3 regions of the Lysinibacillus sp. ACHW1.5 genome follow, and region 3 is predicted to be linked to each of the others. Evidence: a T-box and tRNA genes for the amino acid it is inferred to sense, from the RefSeq annotation. Region 3 holds a T-box; the other regions hold tRNA genes.
What was found. A T-box is a leader RNA that pairs with one kind of tRNA and senses whether it is charged. The one in region 3 lies ahead of metG (methionine--tRNA ligase), so its partner is inferred to be a tRNA-Met.

Region 1 (6,783 bases), 680 kb from region 3:
TTTTCAGCCGAACAACAGGGAGCTTTTTCTTTTTACGCGAAAGAAAGCGGAATTTTTTGCGGAGCTAACATTATTGAGCATGGCTTTCTCTTACTCGATCGATCAATCGAAGTCAACCTTCATACAAAAGATGGGGAGATGGTGAAGTCAGGTGATGTACTCGCTGTGATTAAAGGTCCCTTACAAAAATTATTAATCGGTGAGCGTGTCATTTTAAATCTTATTCAACGTATGTCTGCTATTGCAACTGCAGCCCATCTTGCCGTTCAAGAAACAGTAGGTACTCACGCAAAAATATGTGATACGCGTAAAACACTACCAGGACTGCGTATGTTAGATAAATATGCTGTTCGAATTGGTGGTGCTTTTAATCATCGTAATGGCCTGTATGACGCAATTATGCTAAAGGATAATCATATTGCCTTTGCTGGTAGCATTACAAAGGCAGTTCAGGTAGCTAGGGCGAAAGTCGGTCATACCGTGAAAATTGAAGTTGAAATTGAAACAAAAGAACAATTAGAAGAAGCTGTCCACGCAGGAGCAGATATTATTATGTTTGATAACCGTAGCCCAGAAGAAATCCGTGCATGGCTTCCCATTGTTCCTCCCACTATTGCGACTGAAGCATCTGGGGGCATCACACTTAAAAATTTAAAGGCATATGCCCAATCGGGTATTCAATGGATTTCTCTTGGCTCCTTAACACATTCAGTTAAAGCTTTTGATATTAGTGCACTCGTTCAAATGAAAGGAGATCATTCCCTTGTCCATCACTAGTTTATTACAACAGACGACATTACTCCCAGAGCATTATCGGGCACTATCTGTAAAGGAAATGGAATCTCGTATTTTATCAATAAAGAAAAAATTAGGTCCTAAATTATTTATTCCTGGCCACCATTATCAAAAAGATGAAGTCATTCAATTTGCAGATGCAACTGGGGATTCTTTACAGTTAGCGCAATTATCCGCAGCAAATAAGGAAGCTGAACACATCGTATTTTGCGGTGTACATTTTATGGCAGAGACTGCTGATATGCTGACAACGAAACAGCAACATGTCTATTTACCAGATATGCGCGCTGGTTGTTCAATGGCTGATATGGCAGATATTTATCAAACTGAACAAGCATGGCCAATTCTTCAAGAACTCTTTGGGGATACGATTATTCCTCTAACCTATGTTAATTCAACTGCGGCTATTAAAGCCTTTACTGGAAGACATGGTGGTGCTTGTGTCACTTCGTCGAATGCAAAGGAACTTGTTCAATGGGCTTTTACCCAAAAACAGCGTATCTTCTTTTTACCTGACCAACATTTAGGAAGAAATACTGCCTATGATTTAGGTATACCTCTTGAAAATATGGCTGTTTGGAATCCACATAAGAACATGCTCGAAACAAAAGAGCCTCTTGAAAATATCCAAGTTATTCTTTGGAAGGGTCACTGCTCTGTGCACGAAGGTTTTACTGTTCAACATACAGAGGTTATTCGCAAAGAACACCCGACTATGAGGATTATCGTTCACCCAGAGTGCAGCCGTGAAGTGGTAGCAGCGGCTGATGATGCAGGCTCCACAAAATACATTATTGATACAATCAATCGAGCTCCAAGCGGATCTGCATGGGCAATTGGAACAGAAATGAACCTTGTCAATCGCATTATTAAGCAGCATCCTGATAAACATATTGTCTCCTTAAATGAAAACTTTTGTCCTTGTTTAACAATGAATCGAATTGACCTTCCACATTTGTTATGGAGCTTAGAAAGTATTGATCAGGGTCAACCTCATAACCGTATACAAGTAGATGAACATACTACTTCTGAAGCACTTAGTTCACTTGAAAGAATGCTAGCCAGAGGATAAATAGTTAAAGCTTTTTAAACAGAAAGGTTGAAGATATAACCTTTCTGTTTTTTTTGACATAACACCTACTTTCAATAGTGCTGATGGCTTCATTTTCGCCTGTATTGCTATAATTGACACGACTTTATGCTCCATGATACTGTCAATTTGGAGGTGATACTAAATGGCTTTTCAATCGAAAAATATCTTTATCAATTTACCAGTAAAAGATCTAAACAAATCTATCAGTTTTTTTAAGGAATTAGGTTTTGCGTTCAATCAACAATTCAGTGATGAAACAACAGCCTCAATGATTATTAGTGAAAATATCTTCGTATTAATAATGGTTGAAGAACGATTTAAAGGATTTAGTAAGAAAGAAGTTACAGATACTACTACTTCTGCAGAAGCAATCTTATGTCTCTCTGCTGAAAACCGAGAACAAGTAGATCAATTAGTGAATAAGGCACTTGCCTCTGGTGGTAAACCTTATAGTGAACCACAAGATCACGGATTTATGTATGGTTGGGGTTTTCAGGATGTAGATGGACATATCTGGGAAGTAGTTTATATGGATGAAAATGCATTGAATCAAGAGTAAATTTTGTATCTATGAATATCAAAAAACAGTAGATGCAATTGCATCTACTGTTTCTAGTATGACCCGTACGGGATTCGAACCCGTGTTACCGCCGTGAAAGGGCGGTGTCTTAACCACTTGACCAACGGGCCCATGGCGGAGAAGGAGGGATTTGAACCCTCGCGCCGGTTACCCGACCTACACCCTTAGCAGGGGCGCCTCTTCAGCCTCTTGAGTACTTCCCCAAAATAAAAAATGGCTCCGAAGGCAGGACTCGAACCTGCGACAACCTGATTAACAGTCAGGTGCTACTACCAACTGAGCTACTTCGGAATAATGGTGGGCCTAAATGGACTCGAACCATCGACCTCACGCTTATCAGGCGTGCGCTCTAACCAGCTGAGCTATAGGCCCTTGGAGCGGGTGATGGGAATCGAACCCACGACATCAGCTTGGAAGGCTGAGGTTTTACCATTAAACTACACCCGCATAAATGGTGGGTCAGGACGGAATCGAACCGCCGACACTTAGAGCTTCAATCTAATGCTCTACCAACTGAGCTACTGACCCATTTCGTCCATGCTAAGCTTTCTCACTCTTTTGCTTCTCATGACTTTTATTTTAAAAATGGCGGTCCCGACCGGGATCGAACCGGCGATCTCCTGCGTGACAGGCAGGCATGTTAACCGCTACACCACGGGACCTTTTGGTTGCGGGGGCCGGATTTGAACCAACGACCTTCGGGTTATGAGCCCGACGAGCTACCACTGCTCCACCCCGCGATAATTTTATGTTGTTTCGAGTTTTTAAAGCACCATTTATAAAAATTTAAAACTGGAGGAGGTAGAGGGATTCGAACCCCCGCGCGGTGTTACCCGCCTGTCGGTTTTCAAGACCGATCCCTTCAGCCAGACTTGGGTATACCTCCGTTACAATATATAAATGGTGGACCTTGCAGGACTCGAACCTGCGACCGGACGGTTATGAGCCGTCTGCTCTAACCAACTGAGCTAAAGGTCCTTTAAGATGGCGGCAGAGGGGATCGAACCCCCGACCTTACGGGTATGAACCGTACGCTCTAGCCAGCTGAGCTACGCCGCCAGGATCTTTATACTGGTTAATTTACTTATGGTGGAGCCTAGCGGGATCGAACCGCTGACCTCCTGCGTGCAAGGCAGGCGCTCTCCCAGCTGAGCTAAGGCCCCATAATTTTTTGGAAATGGTCGGGAAGACAGGATTCGAACCTGCGACCCCTTGGTCCCAAACCAAGTGCTCTACCAAGCTGAGCTACTTCCCGTTGTTCTTATGGCGCGCCCGACAGGAGTCGAACCCATAACCTTCTGATCCGTAGTCAGACGCTCTATCCAATTGAGCTACGGGCGCATTTAAAATGGTGCCGAGGACCGGAATCGAACCGGTACGGTAGTCACCTACCGCAGGATTTTAAGTCCTGTGCGTCTGCCAGTTCCGCCACCCCGGCACATTTGGAGCGGAAGACGAGGTTCGAACTCGCGACCCCCACCTTGGCAAGGTGGTGTTCTACCACTGAACTACTTCCGCATGTGCATAAGCTTTTTTATCTGGCAATGAAAATAATGGTGCGGGTGAAGGGAGTCGAACCCCCACGCCTTGCGGCGCTAGATCCTAAGTCTAGTGCGTCTGCCAATTCCGCCACACCCGCTTATTATTATTTAAAAATGGTGAGCCATGAAGGACTCGAACCTTCGACCCTCTGATTAAAAGTCAGATGCTCTACCAACTGAGCTAATGGCTCGAAAAAATGGTGCCGGCTATAGGAATCGAACCCACGACCTACTGATTACAAGTCAGTTGCTCTACCTGCTGAGCTAAACCGGCATATGGTGGAGGATGACGGGCTCGAACCGCCGACCCTCTGCTTGTAAGGCAGATGCTCTCCCAGCTGAGCTAATCCTCCTGGGTATTATGCCTAGCGACGTCCTACTCTCACAGGGGGAAGCCCCCAACTACCATCGGCGCTAAAGAGCTTAACTTCCGTGTTCGGTATGGAAACGGGTGTGACCTCTTTGCCATCATCACTAGACTTATTCGACCTTCAAAACACGGCGTATTACTGCGTCTTGAAGCTCTCTTTTTTGTTGAAAGATTTGTTCTTTCAAAACTGGATAAACGGTGCATTGAATGTTTCAAACTTTTTTGGTTAAGTCCTCGATCGATTAGTATTCGTCAGCTCCATGTGTCACCACACTTCCACCTCGAACCTATCTACCTCATCGTCTTTGAGGGATCTTACTTACTTGCGTAATGGGAAATCTCATCTTGAGGGGGGCTTCATGCTTAGATGCTTTCAGCACTTATCCCGTCCACACATAGCTACCCAGCGATGCCTTTGGCAAGACAACTGGTACACCAGCGGTGTGTCCATCCCGGTCCTCTCGTACTAAGGACAGCTCCTCTCAAATTTCCTACGCCCACGACGGATAGGGACCGAACTGTCTCACGACGTTCTGAACCCAGCTCGCGTACCGCTTTAATGGGCGAACAGCCCAACCCTTGGGACCGACTACAGCCCCAGGATGCGATGAGCCGACATCGAGGTGCCAAACCTCCCCGTCGATGTGGACTCTTGGGGGAGATAAGCCTGTTATCCCCGGGGTAGCTTTTATCCGTTGAGCGATGGCCCTTCCATGCGGAACCACCGGATCACTAAGCCCGTCTTTCGACCCTGCTCGACTTGTAGGTCTCGCAGTCAAGCTCCCTTGTGCCTTTACACTCTACGAATGATTTCCAACCATTCTGAGGGAACCTTTGGGCGCCTCCGTTACCTTTTAGGAGGCGACCGCCCCAGTCAAACTGTCCGCCTGACACTGTCTCCTGCCCCGCTAAGGGGCATGGGTTAGAATTTCAATACAACCAGGGTAGTATCCCACCGACGCCTCCTTCGAAGCTGGCGCTCCGAGATCTCTGGCTCCTACCTATCCTGTACAAGTTGTACCAAAATTCAATATCAGGCTACAGTAAAGCTCCACGGGGTCTTTCCGTCCTGTCGCGGGTAACCTGCATCTTCACAGGTACTATAATTTCACCGAGTCTCTCGTTGAGACAGTGCCCAGATCGTTACGCCTTTCGTGCGGGTCGGAACTTACCCGACAAGGAATTTCGCTACCTTAGGACCGTTATAGTTACGGCCGCCGTTTACTGGGGCTTCAATTCGCAGCTTCGCTTGCGCTAACCACTCCTCTTAACCTTCCAGCACCGGGCAGGCGTCAGCCCCTATACGTCACCTTACGGTTTTGCAGAGACCTGTGTTTTTGCTAAACAGTCGCCTGGGCCTATTCACTGCGGCTCTCATGCGCTTGCACGCTCAAGAGCACCCCTTCTCCCGAAGTTACGGGGTCATTTTGCCGAGTTCCTTAACGAGAGTTCTCTCGCACACCTTAGGATTCTCTCCTCGACTACCTGTGTCGGTTTGCGGTACGGGCACCTCTCACCTCGATAGAGGCTTTTCTTGGCAGTGTGAAATCAGGAACTTCGTCCATACGGACTCGCCATCACAGCTCAACGTTACAGTGTGCGGATTTGCCTACACACACGCCTTACTGCTTGGACGCGCACAACCAACGGCGCGCTTACCCTATCCTACTGCGTCCCCCCATTTCTCAAACGGTGAGGAGGTGGTACAGGAATATCAACCTGTTGTCCATCGCCTACGCCTATCGGCCTCGGCTTAGGTCCCGACTAACCCTGAGCGGACGAGCCTTCCTCAGGAAACCTTAGTCATACGGTGGACGGGATTCTCACCCGTCTTTCGCTACTCATACCGGCATTCTCACTTCTAAGCGCTCCACCAGTCCTTCCGATCTGACTTCAACGCACTTAGAACGCTCTCCTACCACTGACATCGTAGATGTCAATCCACAGCTTCGGTGAATCGTTTAGCCCCGATACATTTTCGGCGCAGCGTCACTCGACCAGTGAGCTATTACGCACTCTTTAAATGATGGCTGCTTCTAAGCCAACATCCTGGTTGTCTGTGCAACGCCACATCCTTTTCCACTTAACGATTACTTTGGGACCTTAGCTGGTGGTCTGGGCTGTTTCCCTTTTGACTACGGATCTTATCACTCGCAGTCTGACTCCCGTGTATAAATATCTGGCATTCGGAGTTTGTCTGAATTCGGTAAACCGGGATGGCCCCCTAGTCCAAACAGTGCTCTACCTCCAGTATTCTCATCACGAGGCTAGCCCTAAAGCTATTTCGGAGAGAACCAGCTATCTCCAAGTTCGATTGGAATTTCTCCGCTACCCACACCTCATCCCCGCACTTTTCAACGTGCGTGGGTTCGGGCCTCCAGTAAGTGTTACCTCACCTTCACCC
Region 2 (6,783 bases), 690 kb from region 3:
TGCGATTACCATCTCGGCTCATAAAATAGGCGGACCAAAGGGCTGTGGTGCTATATATCTGAACCCTGCAATCAGAGTACCTGCATTAACACCGGGTTTGACACATGAGAGGGGTCTTAGAGGGGGGACATTAGATACTCCTGCAATCGTGGCCTTTGCCGCGGCAATTGAAAACTATCAATATGAATTGCAACATTATGAAACGCTAAGAAATTATTTTGAAAATAATTTACCTGAAAAATGTCAGCTCGTTGAGTGTAAACAGCAACTACCTAATATTTGTGGGGTAATGATGGAAAAAGTAGAGGGGCAATATGTTCTTTTAAAGTTAAATGAGGCGGGAATCTGTATCTCTACAGGTAGTGCATGTGATATTCGTAGTAAATCGGGAACAAAGGCTATTCTATCAATGGGATTCTCTTTGGAAGCGGCACGCCAATTTTTTAGAATATCTTTTGGTCCCGCCACTACACTTGAGGATATTGTAAAATTAAAAATAGAGCTTTCAAATATTTAATGAATAGACGAGTGAAGGATTATCTATATTCTTCACTTGTATTGAAATAGATTATAAGCTAATAATATCGGCCAAATAAAATAATTGTTTTCTTTTGAACCAACAATTGCTATAATATTTTGCAGGGCAATATTTTCTCTTACTTAACAAAAATATCTTTAAAAAGTAATAATTTCTTTTTTTTATAAAAAAGTATTGCACAATGTTAGAAAACGTTATACAATAATTCTTGTCTTGAAGGACAGGTAAACAACTTCAAAACAAGATACATAACAAAGTCTAGTGATGATGGCAAAGAGGTCACACCCGTTCCCATACCGAACACGGAAGTTAAGCTCTTTAGCGCCGATGGTAGTTGGGGGCTTCCCCCTGTGAGAGTAGGACGTCGCTAGGCATAATACCCAGGAGGATTAGCTCAGCTGGGAGAGCATCTGCCTTACAAGCAGAGGGTCGGCGGTTCGAGCCCGTCATCCTCCACCATATGCCGGTTTAGCTCAGCAGGTAGAGCAACTGACTTGTAATCAGTAGGTCGTGGGTTCGATTCCTATAGCCGGCACCATTTTTTCGAGCCATTAGCTCAGTTGGTAGAGCATCTGACTTTTAATCAGAGGGTCGAAGGTTCGAGTCCTTCATGGCTCACCATTTTTAAATAATAATAAGCGGGTGTGGCGGAATTGGCAGACGCACTAGACTTAGGATCTAGCGCCGCAAGGCGTGGGGGTTCGACTCCCTTCACCCGCACCATTATTTTCATTGCCAGATAAAAAAGCTTATGCACATGCGGAAGTAGTTCAGTGGTAGAACACCACCTTGCCAAGGTGGGGGTCGCGAGTTCGAACCTCGTCTTCCGCTCCAAATGTGCCGGGGTGGCGGAACTGGCAGACGCACAGGACTTAAAATCCTGCGGTAGGTGACTACCGTACCGGTTCGATTCCGGTCCTCGGCACCATTTTAAATGCGCCCGTAGCTCAATTGGATAGAGCGTCTGACTACGGATCAGAAGGTTATGGGTTCGACTCCTGTCGGGCGCGCCATAAGAACAACGGGAAGTAGCTCAGCTTGGTAGAGCACTTGGTTTGGGACCAAGGGGTCGCAGGTTCGAATCCTGTCTTCCCGACCATTTCCAAAAAATTATGGGGCCTTAGCTCAGCTGGGAGAGCGCCTGCCTTGCACGCAGGAGGTCAGCGGTTCGATCCCGCTAGGCTCCACCATAAGTAAATTAACCAGTATAAAGATCCTGGCGGCGTAGCTCAGCTGGCTAGAGCGTACGGTTCATACCCGTAAGGTCGGGGGTTCGATCCCCTCTGCCGCCATCTTAAAGGACCTTTAGCTCAGTTGGTTAGAGCAGACGGCTCATAACCGTCCGGTCGCAGGTTCGAGTCCTGCAAGGTCCACCATTTATATATTGTAACGGAGGTATACCCAAGTCTGGCTGAAGGGATCGGTCTTGAAAACCGACAGGCGGGTAACACCGCGCGGGGGTTCGAATCCCTCTACCTCCTCCAGTTTTAAATTTTTATAAATGGTGCTTTAAAAACTCGAAACAACATAAAATTATCGCGGGGTGGAGCAGTGGTAGCTCGTCGGGCTCATAACCCGAAGGTCGTTGGTTCAAATCCGGCCCCCGCAACCAAAAGGTCCCGTGGTGTAGCGGTTAACATGCCTGCCTGTCACGCAGGAGATCGCCGGTTCGATCCCGGTCGGGACCGCCATTTTTAAAATAAAAGTCATGAGAAGCAAAAGAGTGAGAAAGCTTAGCATGGACGAAATGGGTCAGTAGCTCAGTTGGTAGAGCATTAGATTGAAGCTCTAAGTGTCGGCGGTTCGATTCCGTCCTGACCCACCATTTATGCGGGTGTAGTTTAATGGTAAAACCTCAGCCTTCCAAGCTGATGTCGTGGGTTCGATTCCCATCACCCGCTCCAAGGGCCTATAGCTCAGCTGGTTAGAGCGCACGCCTGATAAGCGTGAGGTCGATGGTTCGAGTCCATTTAGGCCCACCATTATTCCGAAGTAGCTCAGTTGGTAGTAGCACCTGACTGTTAATCAGGTTGTCGCAGGTTCGAGTCCTGCCTTCGGAGCCATTTTTTATTTTGGGGAAGTACTCAAGAGGCTGAAGAGGCGCCCCTGCTAAGGGTGTAGGTCGGGTAACCGGCGCGAGGGTTCAAATCCCTCCTTCTCCGCCATGGGCCCGTTGGTCAAGTGGTTAAGACACCGCCCTTTCACGGCGGTAACACGGGTTCGAATCCCGTACGGGTCATACTAAGTGCAGTAGATGAATTTACATCTACTGCACTTTTTAATTTACTTGATATTTAGATTTATAACTTAGCTATAATAAATGAAAGCCTACACAGAATGATTAAACTGTGTAGGCTTGTTTTTTTTTAAAATAGTGATTAAATTTTTCGTCCTTTTCCATATGGGATGCAAAGAGGTGTACCAAAGATTGGATCTGTCGTCATTTGGCAATCAAGGTCAAACACATGATTAACTAAATCAGTGGTCATAATTTCTTCTGGTTTCCCTTGACGATAGACACCACGGTCACGCACTGTAATAATATGATCGGCATAGCGACAAGCAAGATTAATATCATGTAGGACCATAATAATAGTTCGCTTTTGCTGTTGGTTCAATTCGTATAGTAAATCTAAAACGTCTATTTGATGAGTTAAATCTAAGTATGTCGTAGGCTCGTCTAAAAGAATGATATCTGTATCTTGAGCAAGCGTCATAGCTATCCAAGCACGTTGACGTTGTCCTCCTGATAGCTCATCTACTGGTCTATCTTGTAAATGCTCAGTGCCTGTAGCTTTTAAAGCGTTTAAAACGATTTCTTCATCCTTTTCAGTCCACTGTTGTCGCCAACTCTGGTAAGGATAGCGACCTTGTTTCACAAGTTGTAGGACAGTTAACCCTTCTGGTGCAACAGGAGATTGAGGAAGAATAGAGAGGTTTTTAGCCACTTGTTTTGTTGATAATTTAAAAATATCCTCACCGTCTAATAAAACGGAGCCTTTTTTAGGTTTTAATAATCGAGCAATGGAGCGTAAGAGTGTGGATTTTCCACAGCCATTCGCTCCGATTAATACAGTAATTTCATTCAAAGGAATAGATAAATTGAGATCTTCGATAATATTAAAATCACCATAACTTAATGTTAGGGATTTGGTTAATAAAGATTCAGTCATGTAGTATAGACTCCTTTATTTTTTAGGGTTTCTAAATAATAAATAGATAAAGTAAGGAGCACCGATAGCAGCAGTAAAGACGCCTGCGGGTACTTCTAATGGGCTAAATGCTGTACGACCTATAATATCTGCAACCATTACAAGCAATGCACCAATTGCAGCGGATGCTGGAATAAGTACACCGAACGATGAACCAACAATGCGTCGTGCAATATGAGGAGCCATTAATCCTACAAACCCAATAGCACCAGCAAATGCTATGGCACTCGCTACTAAACTGGAACATAATAGAATTAAGTAAAGGCGTGTTTTTTGAACAGGCTGCCCTAGGCTTGATGCTGTATCATCACCTAATTCTTGAACATTTAACTGCCGAGTAATAAAAAAGGTTATAAGTAGAAGTACAATAATCAATGGAACAACGATTTGTACTTGATCCCAATCCGAACTTTTGACACTACCCGTAATCCATTTATTCGCTTCACTTGCTTGATAAATTGGGCCGATAATCATTAACATTGTAGTAATTGCTTGCATGAATGCCGACACGCTAATACCGATTAAGACAAGACGATTTGGTGTGACACCATCTTTCCAAGCAAATAGGTAGACTATACATCCGACGATAGTAGCACCTATGAATCCTGCTAATGGCAACCACTCTATACTAACTGTTAAAGAGTGATTAGAATCACTGAAAATGGCTAAGAAACCAACAACCGCTGCCCCACCACCAGCAGATATGCCGATTATATCAGGTGAGGCAAGTGGATTTTTAATGATTCCTTGTAAAACTGCACCTGCGACGGCTAACGCCATTCCAGCAAACAAGGCCATGAAAATTCGAGGCATTCGAAAATCAATAATAATCAGTTGATCAAAATCTGAGCCGTAACCAAAAAAAGCTTGTAAAACTTTAAATGGATTGATGAATGAATCACCAAATGATGCACTAAGAAAGAACACGGCAAGAGTTAGTATGCAAATCACTGTTAATTTTTTTATAGCTTGTACATCTATTAAAAATGAAATTTTTTGTTGAAGTAAACGAATTGTTTTTACATGTTTCATTATTTTTTTCCACCTTTTCGCGCAAGGTAAATAAAGAATGGTGTGCCAATCATAGCAGTCATGACGCCTACTGGAACTTCTTGTGGCATGATAATATAACGAGCCGCAACATCAGCCAGCAATAAAAGTATCCCCCCAAGTAAAGCAGCCATAGGAATAAGCCATCGATGATCAGTGCCGACAAACTTGCGCGCAAAATGGGGAACGACAATCCCTATAAAACCAATGGGGCCAGCAATTGCAACTGCTCCCCCTGCTAAAAAAATAACAATAAGACCGACCAATATCTTCATAAGTCCTAAACGTAAACCAAGACCTCTTGCTACATCATCGCCAAGAGCGAGAATATTCATTTTGGGGGAAATGATGAGGGCAGCAATCCACCCAATTACTAGATATGGTAGAACAGATAGTAGAATTTCAAGTTTTCTACCTTGTACAGAACCTGCTAACCAAAACAAAACTTGATCAAGCTCTGCTTCATTTGTAGCGAGTAAACCTTGCGTAAATGATGCAAATAGGGCACTGATGGCAGCACCAGCTAAAGTTATTTTCACTGGAGTAACAGCATCTCTACCTGAGAAACTAATCCCATAAACGGATAAAGCAGCGATTGCTGCACCAAGAAATGCAATCCACGCAAAAGATTGCAAGCTTGAAATGTGGAAAAAAATCATGGCAAAGACAACAGCAAAGCCTGCTCCTGCATTAATGCCCAAAATTCCAGGAGAGGCTAATGGATTTTTCGTTAAGGTCTGCATAAGCACGCCTGTAATAGCTAATGAAGCACCAACGCAACTGGCTATAAGAGCTCTTGGAATTCGAACATTTTGAATAATAAGATGCTCATTTGAATGGTTAAATTGTCTAAAAGATTCATACGTAGTTTGAATAGAAGTATTTGCATAACCATACACAATACTGATCCCCATAGAAAGAAGTAATAGTATGACTCCTACTAGTAAAGCAATCATTTTAGAATAATTATTTTTTAATATCATATTTAACGTGTACTCTTTTCTTGGAAAATTAATAAATTAGTTATTGACATTGATAGTTACATACAATACGATTAATATCGTTCTTAGACAGATGAAAGTGATTTTCATTCTCGTCAAATATGCTTAAACATTTTATCATATACATTGGAGGAAGAAAAGGTGCAAAAAGCTTTTCCAAAACTATTAGTTTTACTAGCTGTGGTTGCTATTTTTGTTCTGGCAGCATGCGGTACTTCTAAAGATAATGCCAAAGAAGAAAGTACAAAAGAAAGCAATGCTTACAGTGTTGACCATGCAATGGGGACAACTGAAGTAAAAGACACACCAAAACGTATCGTTGTTTTAACTAATGAAGGAACAGAAGCATTATTAGCTCTAGGTATTAAACCAGTAGGTGCTGTTCAATCTTGGACAGGCGATCCATGGTATGATCACATCAAGGATCAAATGGAAGGTGTAGAGGTTGTCGGTATTGAACATGAAATAAATATCGAAAAAATTGCTTCTTTAAAGCCAGATTTAATCATTGGCAATAAATTACGACAAGAAAAAGATTATGCTAAACTTAGCAAAATTGCTCCAACTGTGTTTTCTGATACATTACGTGGTGACTGGAAAGAGAATTTTAAATTATACGCTAAAGCAGTAAATCAAGAAACAAAAGGTGAAGAAGTTCTAAAAGCTTACGAAGATAAGTTACAAGCTCTGAAAGAAGAACTTGGAGAACAAACCAACCAAGAAGTTTCATTTGTACGCTTTATGGCCGATAAATCTCGTATCTATTACACAGATTCATTCTCAGGTGTGATTTTTGATGCTTTAGGATTTAAACGTGTTGCAGCGCAAGCAGATTTATTTAAAGATAATGCTAAACTAGGAAACTTAGCGATTGAAGTAGGGAAAGAAGCGATCCCTCAAATGGATGGGGATGTTATTTTCTACTTCACGTACATGCCAACAGGCGATGATTCAGCACTAGCAACTGAACAAGAATGGACAC
Region 3 (6,783 bases):
TTAACAAATGAAGAGTTTCAGAACCCTTGGGAACGTCTACAAGATCCCTTTAACTGGGAATGGCAATAAAGAAGAAAAGAAGATTTCGGCTAAGACTCCGAAATCTTCTTTTGAAATACACGATTATAATTAGTAGCATCTCGTAATGCTTTTTCTTCTATAGGTATTCGGACAGAAAGCATTGTAATATTGAGTAATGTAAAACAAAATGCTGTAAAGTATGCCTGAAACATGAGTGGTAGCAAAAGGATTTCTAAACAAACTACCGCATAATTGGGATGGCGCATATATTCATATGGCCCTTTACGAACAACATGTGCGTCAGGTAAAATGAGGATCTTTGTATTCCAAAAAGTGCCTAAAGAGCGAATACACCAGATTCTTAAAGCCTGCACAGCTAAAAATAATATAAAAAATAACGGAAATAAGGGCGAGATACCATTGTTGTTTGTGACGATTTCCACTATTAAAAACAGAAAAAAGCTAATATGCATGGCTACCATATAGGGGTAGTGTGAAGCACCTACTTCATAGGCTCCTTGAGAAAGCATCCACTTCTCATTGCGCTTGGCAATAACAACCTCTGTCAATCTTTGTAGAACGACAAGGATAAAAATAAAATAGAAGATCATGTTACTCCCTCCAGTTTAATAATACAGCTTCTGCACAAAAACCAGGGCCAAGAGCTACGAGCAAGCCTGTATCCTCCACTTGTCCTTCATTTAACATAAACTGCTCTAATACGTATAACACTGTCGGTGATGACATATTACCATGTCGTCTCAATATTTCCCGAGAAATGTCGGTTTTTTGGGGAGATAGATAAAGTGTATCTTCGTAAGCTTTTAATACCTTTTTTCCCCCAGGGTGCGCAATAAAATGAGTCAATTGTTCGCTATACAGTCCTTGTTCCATTAAAAATTGCTCAATGAAAGGTCCGAGCCAATTGGTAATAATAGAAGGAATACTTTTTTGGAAAACGACATGAAGCCCGTTGTTTTTCACATCCCAACCCATTACATTTTCCGAATCTGGCATCCATTTAGAACCTGTAGCTAGAATATTAGGGGTTGGCCTTTTTGTTGCGATAGCTACTTCATCCCCACAAACAAGTATGCATGCTGCACCATCGGCAAAAAGGGAAGCACCAATTAAATTACTTTTAGAAAAATCATTTGGCTGAAAAGTGAGGCTACATAACTCGACACAAACGACAAGTACCTTTGCATGTGGATGGGCTTTACAAAAATCATAGGCTCTGCTTATACCAGCGGCTCCTCCTGCACAACCAAGACCCCATAGAGGAATGCGTTTAAGTCGATCTGAAAAGGGAAGCTTGTTCATAACACGTGCGTCAATGCTAGGTGTTGAAATTCCTGTACTGCTAACAAAAATGATGGCATCGATGTCCTCAGTAGGAATAGATGAGGATAAAAAAGCTGAATTAGCTAAACATGCTTGAATGACACTTACACTGTATTGTGTAGCTAACTCAATATATAAATTATTACGTTCTTCAAAGGAGTGATTCGTACGATGCCATTCAGCTGGCACACAAAAATGGCGTGTGTCGATGCCACCATTTTCAAAAACCTTTAAGTAGCGCTCTAGTTTTGGAATTTTTGCATAAAAAAGCTCTTTCGTTAGTTCCTCTGCGTTATCTTGCTGTAATGTGTAAGGTGGTTGATATGTGCTAATTGAAATGATTTTAGGCAATCCAACATCTCCTCGCATTTAATGGTTTTGTTCATTGTATGCGTGGAAGATTGGAATAAATGCTTATAATATTGTAATTGACAATTTCTGAAAATTTAGCTATATTGATAACAACTAAATGGAAAGTAGGTGATGTGACATGATGAATAGATCTGTAATTAGCGAACTGCAATCCGGTTTGTTCAATTTCACACGCCTAAAATATACAAAGTGACGCCGTGCCATAACTTGGGGTATTTGTGTATCTTTTAAACGTGCCTGTGAAACCTTGTAACTGCCGAATTGCAGCTACAAGGTTTTTTATTGTAGTTCCAAAAGGTGAATTGCGATAGGGCCTCTTGCGGATGACAACTATTTTCGCTGAGGCATCATACGTTTAGGAGGAAAATAAATTGAATTTAACAACATTAGGTTTTACAACATATTTTGAAGAGCAAATGATAGAAATGAAAAAACAGGCTAAATTAAAAAATTGTGTGCCTGCAAGGGTTACTTTAGAGCATAAGCATTCTTATCGGGTGTTAGCTGAAGAGGGAGAATGGCTTGCGACAATTGCTGGTCATTATGCGTATACATCTTTAGCGAGGGAGGACTATCCAGCAGTTGGTGATTGGGTGCTAGTGGAGAAAATGCCCGGAGAGGAACGAGCAATTATTCATCAGCTATTCCAACGAAAATCCGTATTTTCACGTAAAGTTGCAGGAACGGAAATTCAAGAACAGATTGTCGCATCAAATGTCGATATTGTGTTACTTGTTATGAGCTTGAACGCAGATTTTAATATTCGACGTTTGGAGAGATATTTAGTGGCTGCTTGGGATTCAGGGGCAAAGCCCATTATTGTCCTGACAAAAGCTGATTTATGCGAGGATGTTTCGAGCTTAGTACAAGAAGTGGAGTCTGTAGCCTTTGGTGTGGATATCTTTGTAACGAGTGCTCTATCGGGAGAAGGTCTAAAGGAAATTCAGACGTTATTCACAGAGGGGGTCACGGGGGCACTATTGGGGTCTTCTGGAGCAGGGAAATCCACATTAACAAATGCTTTATGTGGTGAGATACTAATGAAGGTAGCGGGTATACGTGAGGATGATGCCAAGGGACGACATACAACAACCCATCGAGAGCTAGTAGTATTGCCTGCTGGTGGCTGTCTAATTGATACGCCAGGAATGCGTGAGCTTCAATTGTGGGATCAAGGGGATAGTTTAGCTTCTAGCTTTCAAGATATTGAGGAACTAGCAACAGCTTGTCGTTATCGTGATTGTACACATCAAAAAGAGCCTTATTGTGCTGTCCAGCAAGCTATAGTAGATGGAGACTTGGACCAATATCGTCTACAAAGCTATTTTAAGCTGCAAAGAGAATTGGCTTATATGGAGCGCAAAACAAATACGCAAGCAAAACTTGAGGAGCAGCGCAAGTGGAAGCAAATAGCCAAGGGAATGAAAAAGGGGAAGAAATAATCAATAGGAGCACAACCATGACAATTCAAAACATCAATCATTTATTGTTTTCAGTTTCTAATTTAGAGGAATCCATCACTTTTTATGAAAGAGTATTTGATGCCAAGTTGCTAGTAAAGGGGAACAGCACAGCCTATTTTGATGTAAATGGGCTGTGGCTAGCTCTTAATGTAGAAAAGGATATACCCCGTAATGACATCCATCATTCCTATACACACATTGCCTTCACAATCGCTGAGGATGACTTTGATAATATGTATGACAGATTGGTGCAGCTAAAGGTCAATATTTTAGCAGGTCGGCAAAGAGATGAAAAGGATAAAAAATCGATTTACTTTACAGATCCTGATGGTCATAAATTTGAATTTCATACAGGAACTTTGCAGGATCGTTTGAGTTTTTATAAGCAAGAAAAGCAGCATATGTTGTTTTTTGATAACTAATGAAGGAGAGATTTTATGAATAAAGCGTTTATTTTTGATATGGACGGAACATTATTTCAAACCAATCTTATTTTAGAGCCTGCGCTCGATGCAACATTTGATGTGCTGCGGACAAACGGCTTGTGGCAGGGAGAAACACCTATAGAAAAATATAGAGAAATAATGGGGGTTCCTTTACCTGTTGTGTGGGAAACATTATGTCCTATGCATGCTTTAGAGATACGAGAAGAGAGCAATGTATTATTCCATGTAAAGCTGATTGAGCAAATACGTGGACATAAAGGTGCTTTGTATCCAAACGCTGAACAAACCCTTGCAACATTGTCAGAGAATTATCCGTTATACATAGCGAGTAATGGACAGGTTGACTATTTACAGGCAATCGTCGAAACCTATCAGTTGGAGCGTTTTATAAAAGGAATTTATAGCATTCAAGCAATTGCAAGTGGGCATAAATCAGATCTGGTAAAAAGAGTTGTAGATGAAAATAAAATTGATTATGGAGCAGTGGTAGGAGATCGTTCTTCGGATATCCAAGCTGCACATGACAATCAATTACTATCAATAGGTGTTCGCTTTGACTTTGCACAAGATAAGGAGTTAGAAAAAGCAGATATAGTAATTGATGATTTAACTGATTTGCTAAAGGTTACATTCGATTAACTCAAGAAAATGAATTAAAAAAAAGACGCTTTTATAACAGTCATTGCAATTCTTCACAAGAAGGCGTAAAATAATGCCAATCCTATAGAAAAAGCATTGAGAAGGAAAAGTAAATTGGATTAGCATTTTATAGAGAGCCTCTGTTGGTGGAAATGAGGTAAATGAACCCTTTTGAAAATGACCTTTGAGCTTCGTACCGAAAGCTTTTTAGCCAGTAGATTACGACGAGATGGGCACTCGTTACAACAGCAGCAGTATCTCTTTTTTGAGTGAAGACGTACTGATAGAGGCAAATAGTGTGAGCTATTTGTAAATATAGGTGGTAACACGGGTATACTCGTCCTAATCAGATTTGATTAGGGCGATTTTTTTTATCATTTTTTCTGTGAGGGGAGCAATTTAGAATGACGATTGTTATTGGAGGCGCTTGGCCGTATGCAAATGGCTCTTTGCATTTAGGGCATGTTGCCGCATTATTACCAGGTGATATTTTGGCTAGATATTACCGACAAAAAGGTGAGCAGGTTTTATATGTATCGGGCAGTGATTGTAATGGTACACCCATTTCTATTCGTGCCGCCCAAGAAAATACAACGACAGAAGCTATAGCTAATCACTATCATGAGGAGTTTACAAGATGCTTTCATGATTTAGGATTTACCTATGATTTGTACACAAGAACGGATGCGGAGCACCACCATGAATCCGTTAAGGCCCTTTTCTTACAGCTACTGGCTAATAATTTCTTATACAAGAAGAAAATTGAACAGGCTTACTGTGAGACGGATAAACAATTTCTACCAGATCGATTTGTCGAGGGGCTCTGTCCAAATTGTGGAGCGAAAGCAAGGGGAGATCAATGTGATAACTGCTCAGAAATTTTAGACCCATTGGATTTAATTGATAAGCGCTGCAAAATATGTGGGAACGAACCTGTTATTCGGGAAACTGAGCACTTTTATTTTACCTTTAGTCAATTTCAAGGAAGGTTGGAGTCTTATTTAGCACAAGCGAAAGCCGAGAAACGTTGGCGTGACAATGCTTTAGGGTTAACGGAGCGATACTTGGCAGAGGGAGTTCCCGACCGAGCAGTAACAAGAGATTTACCGAATGGCATAGATGTTCCAGTGCCAGGTTTTGAAGGGAAAAAAATATATGTATGGATTGAAGCTGTAGCAGGGTACTTAACAGCAAGCTTAGAATGGGCAAAAGAGCATCAAATAGCTATTGAAGATTTATGGAATGAAGAGACCATTTCATACTATGTACATGGGAAGGATAATATTCCATTCCATACAGTTATTTGGCCAGCCATTTTAATGGGAATTGGATCCAAGGCATTGCCTACCCATATCGTATCTAATGAGTATTTAACATTAGAAAAACGCAAATTATCTACTAGTCAGAATTGGGCTGTATGGGTTCCTTATATTTTAAGCCGTTATGATGCGGACTCTATTCGTTACTTCTTAACGATGAATGCGCCAGAAAATCGTGATACTGATTTTTCATGGCGGGAATTTATTTATAGCCATAATGGCGAACTACTCGGAGCCTATGGCAATTTTGTAAACCGTACATTGAAGTTTATTGAGAAATCATTTGCTTGTCAGGTGCCACAAGCGGAGGTGGATAGTGACATTCGAAAACAAACCGTACAATTGTTTAATGAAGCGGGTGTTCTTATCGAAGGTGGTCATTTCAAGCAGGCGTTAGAATCCATTTTTGAGTATATTCGCGGTGCTAATCGTTATTTTGATGAACAACAGCCATGGCTACAGGTAAAAGAAAACGTAGAGGCAGGTAATCGTACATTAGCAACTTGCGTCTATATCATTGCGAATTTAGGACAGCTGCTGCATCCTTTCTTACCGTTTTCAGCAAAGAAAGTAAGAAATATGTTAGGTATAAATGAAATGATGTGGCATGAGCAGGTAGATCTCCCTAAAGTCATTCGAGAGGTGACACCATTATTTGAACGTCTTGATATCGAACGAATCGATGAGGAATATCAAAAACTAGTTAGGGATAGTCACTAGGATTGAAAAAGCAGTATGGCGCAAGAGCCATACTGCTTTGCTATTTTCATTTAATTCATAACAGGTGTTAATTTTGTCACTACAATGCTATTAATCGCATTAATATAGGCTAATGCACTTGCCTTAAGAATATCTGTATCTGCTGCTTTTGCAATATACTTTTCACCTTCATGCTCAATCGTAATTTTTACTTTACCTAAAGCCTCTTTGCCTCGTGAAACACTATTGATATTATATTCCACTAGTTTTACATCCATATTTGTAATTTCTGCAATGGCTGAATAGAGGGCATCAATTGGACCAGAGCCTACTGCACTAGCTTTAAATACTTCGCCGCCTTTTCGAACCTTAACACTTGCTGAAGGGAAGCTTGTATTGCTGACGACTTGTAGATCATCAAAATCAAAGAATTGCTCACTATAATGTGTAGCATTTTTATTATTGGCATCATGTTTTTCA

Region 1: it encodes a tRNA-Met, which carries the amino acid that the T-box ahead of metG (methionine--tRNA ligase) is inferred to sense. The anticodon was not compared.
Region 2: it encodes a tRNA-Met, which carries the amino acid that the T-box ahead of metG (methionine--tRNA ligase) is inferred to sense. The anticodon was not compared.

The regions. Positions count from the first base shown of each region.
Region 1 is NZ_CP091777.1:3,526,645-3,533,427, forward strand. Features, by position in the region: gene nadC (carboxylating nicotinate-nucleotide diphosphorylase) at 1-777, shown strand, start outside; gene nadA (quinolinate synthase NadA) at 764-1,867, shown strand; gene L6W14_RS17670 (VOC family protein) at 2,031-2,447, shown strand; tRNA gene L6W14_RS17675 (tRNA-Glu) at 2,507-2,578, opposite strand; tRNA gene L6W14_RS17680 (tRNA-Ser) at 2,581-2,671, opposite strand; tRNA gene L6W14_RS17685 (tRNA-Asn) at 2,683-2,759, opposite strand; tRNA gene L6W14_RS17690 (tRNA-Ile) at 2,764-2,840, opposite strand; tRNA gene L6W14_RS17695 (tRNA-Gly) at 2,842-2,915, opposite strand; tRNA gene L6W14_RS17700 (tRNA-Phe) at 2,921-2,996, opposite strand; tRNA gene L6W14_RS17705 (tRNA-Asp) at 3,055-3,130, opposite strand; tRNA gene L6W14_RS17710 (tRNA-Met) at 3,134-3,208, opposite strand; tRNA gene L6W14_RS17715 (tRNA-Ser) at 3,262-3,354, opposite strand; tRNA gene L6W14_RS17720 (tRNA-Ile) at 3,370-3,446, opposite strand; tRNA gene L6W14_RS17725 (tRNA-Met) at 3,454-3,527, opposite strand; tRNA gene L6W14_RS17730 (tRNA-Ala) at 3,556-3,631, opposite strand; tRNA gene L6W14_RS17735 (tRNA-Pro) at 3,647-3,723, opposite strand; tRNA gene L6W14_RS17740 (tRNA-Arg) at 3,733-3,809, opposite strand; tRNA gene L6W14_RS17745 (tRNA-Leu) at 3,818-3,906, opposite strand; tRNA gene L6W14_RS17750 (tRNA-Gly) at 3,912-3,986, opposite strand; tRNA gene L6W14_RS17755 (tRNA-Leu) at 4,023-4,107, opposite strand; tRNA gene L6W14_RS17760 (tRNA-Lys) at 4,125-4,200, opposite strand; tRNA gene L6W14_RS17765 (tRNA-Thr) at 4,208-4,283, opposite strand; tRNA gene L6W14_RS17770 (tRNA-Val) at 4,287-4,362, opposite strand; rRNA gene rrf (5S ribosomal RNA) at 4,373-4,488, opposite strand; rRNA gene L6W14_RS17780 (23S ribosomal RNA) at 4,602-6,783, opposite strand, start outside.
Region 2 is NZ_CP091777.1:3,517,581-3,524,363, reverse strand. Features, by position in the region: gene L6W14_RS17650 (cysteine desulfurase family protein) at 1-517, shown strand, start outside; rRNA gene rrf (5S ribosomal RNA) at 796-911, shown strand; tRNA gene L6W14_RS17640 (tRNA-Val) at 922-997, shown strand; tRNA gene L6W14_RS17635 (tRNA-Thr) at 1,001-1,076, shown strand; tRNA gene L6W14_RS17630 (tRNA-Lys) at 1,084-1,159, shown strand; tRNA gene L6W14_RS17625 (tRNA-Leu) at 1,177-1,261, shown strand; tRNA gene L6W14_RS17620 (tRNA-Gly) at 1,298-1,372, shown strand; tRNA gene L6W14_RS17615 (tRNA-Leu) at 1,378-1,466, shown strand; tRNA gene L6W14_RS17610 (tRNA-Arg) at 1,475-1,551, shown strand; tRNA gene L6W14_RS17605 (tRNA-Pro) at 1,561-1,637, shown strand; tRNA gene L6W14_RS17600 (tRNA-Ala) at 1,653-1,728, shown strand; tRNA gene L6W14_RS17595 (tRNA-Met) at 1,757-1,830, shown strand; tRNA gene L6W14_RS17590 (tRNA-Ile) at 1,838-1,914, shown strand; tRNA gene L6W14_RS17585 (tRNA-Ser) at 1,930-2,022, shown strand; tRNA gene L6W14_RS17580 (tRNA-Met) at 2,076-2,150, shown strand; tRNA gene L6W14_RS17575 (tRNA-Asp) at 2,154-2,229, shown strand; tRNA gene L6W14_RS17570 (tRNA-Phe) at 2,288-2,363, shown strand; tRNA gene L6W14_RS17565 (tRNA-Gly) at 2,369-2,442, shown strand; tRNA gene L6W14_RS17560 (tRNA-Ile) at 2,444-2,520, shown strand; tRNA gene L6W14_RS17555 (tRNA-Asn) at 2,525-2,601, shown strand; tRNA gene L6W14_RS17550 (tRNA-Ser) at 2,613-2,703, shown strand; tRNA gene L6W14_RS17545 (tRNA-Glu) at 2,706-2,777, shown strand; gene L6W14_RS17540 (ABC transporter ATP-binding protein) at 2,917-3,711, opposite strand; gene L6W14_RS17535 (FecCD family ABC transporter permease) at 3,727-4,782, opposite strand; gene L6W14_RS17530 (FecCD family ABC transporter permease) at 4,782-5,783, opposite strand; gene L6W14_RS17525 (ABC transporter substrate-binding protein) at 5,943-6,783, shown strand, end outside.
Region 3 is NZ_CP091777.1:4,206,652-4,213,434, reverse strand. Features, by position in the region: gene L6W14_RS21115 (GTP-binding protein) at 1-69, shown strand, start outside; gene L6W14_RS21110 (isoprenylcysteine carboxyl methyltransferase family protein) at 90-632, opposite strand; gene L6W14_RS21105 (type III polyketide synthase) at 634-1,716, opposite strand; gene rsgA (ribosome small subunit-dependent GTPase A) at 2,109-3,179, shown strand; gene fosM (FosM family fosfomycin resistance protein) at 3,197-3,622, shown strand; gene L6W14_RS21090 (HAD hydrolase-like protein) at 3,638-4,285, shown strand; T-box leader at 4,373-4,633, shown strand; gene metG (methionine--tRNA ligase) at 4,690-6,324, shown strand; gene L6W14_RS21080 (2-isopropylmalate synthase) at 6,375-6,783, opposite strand, start outside.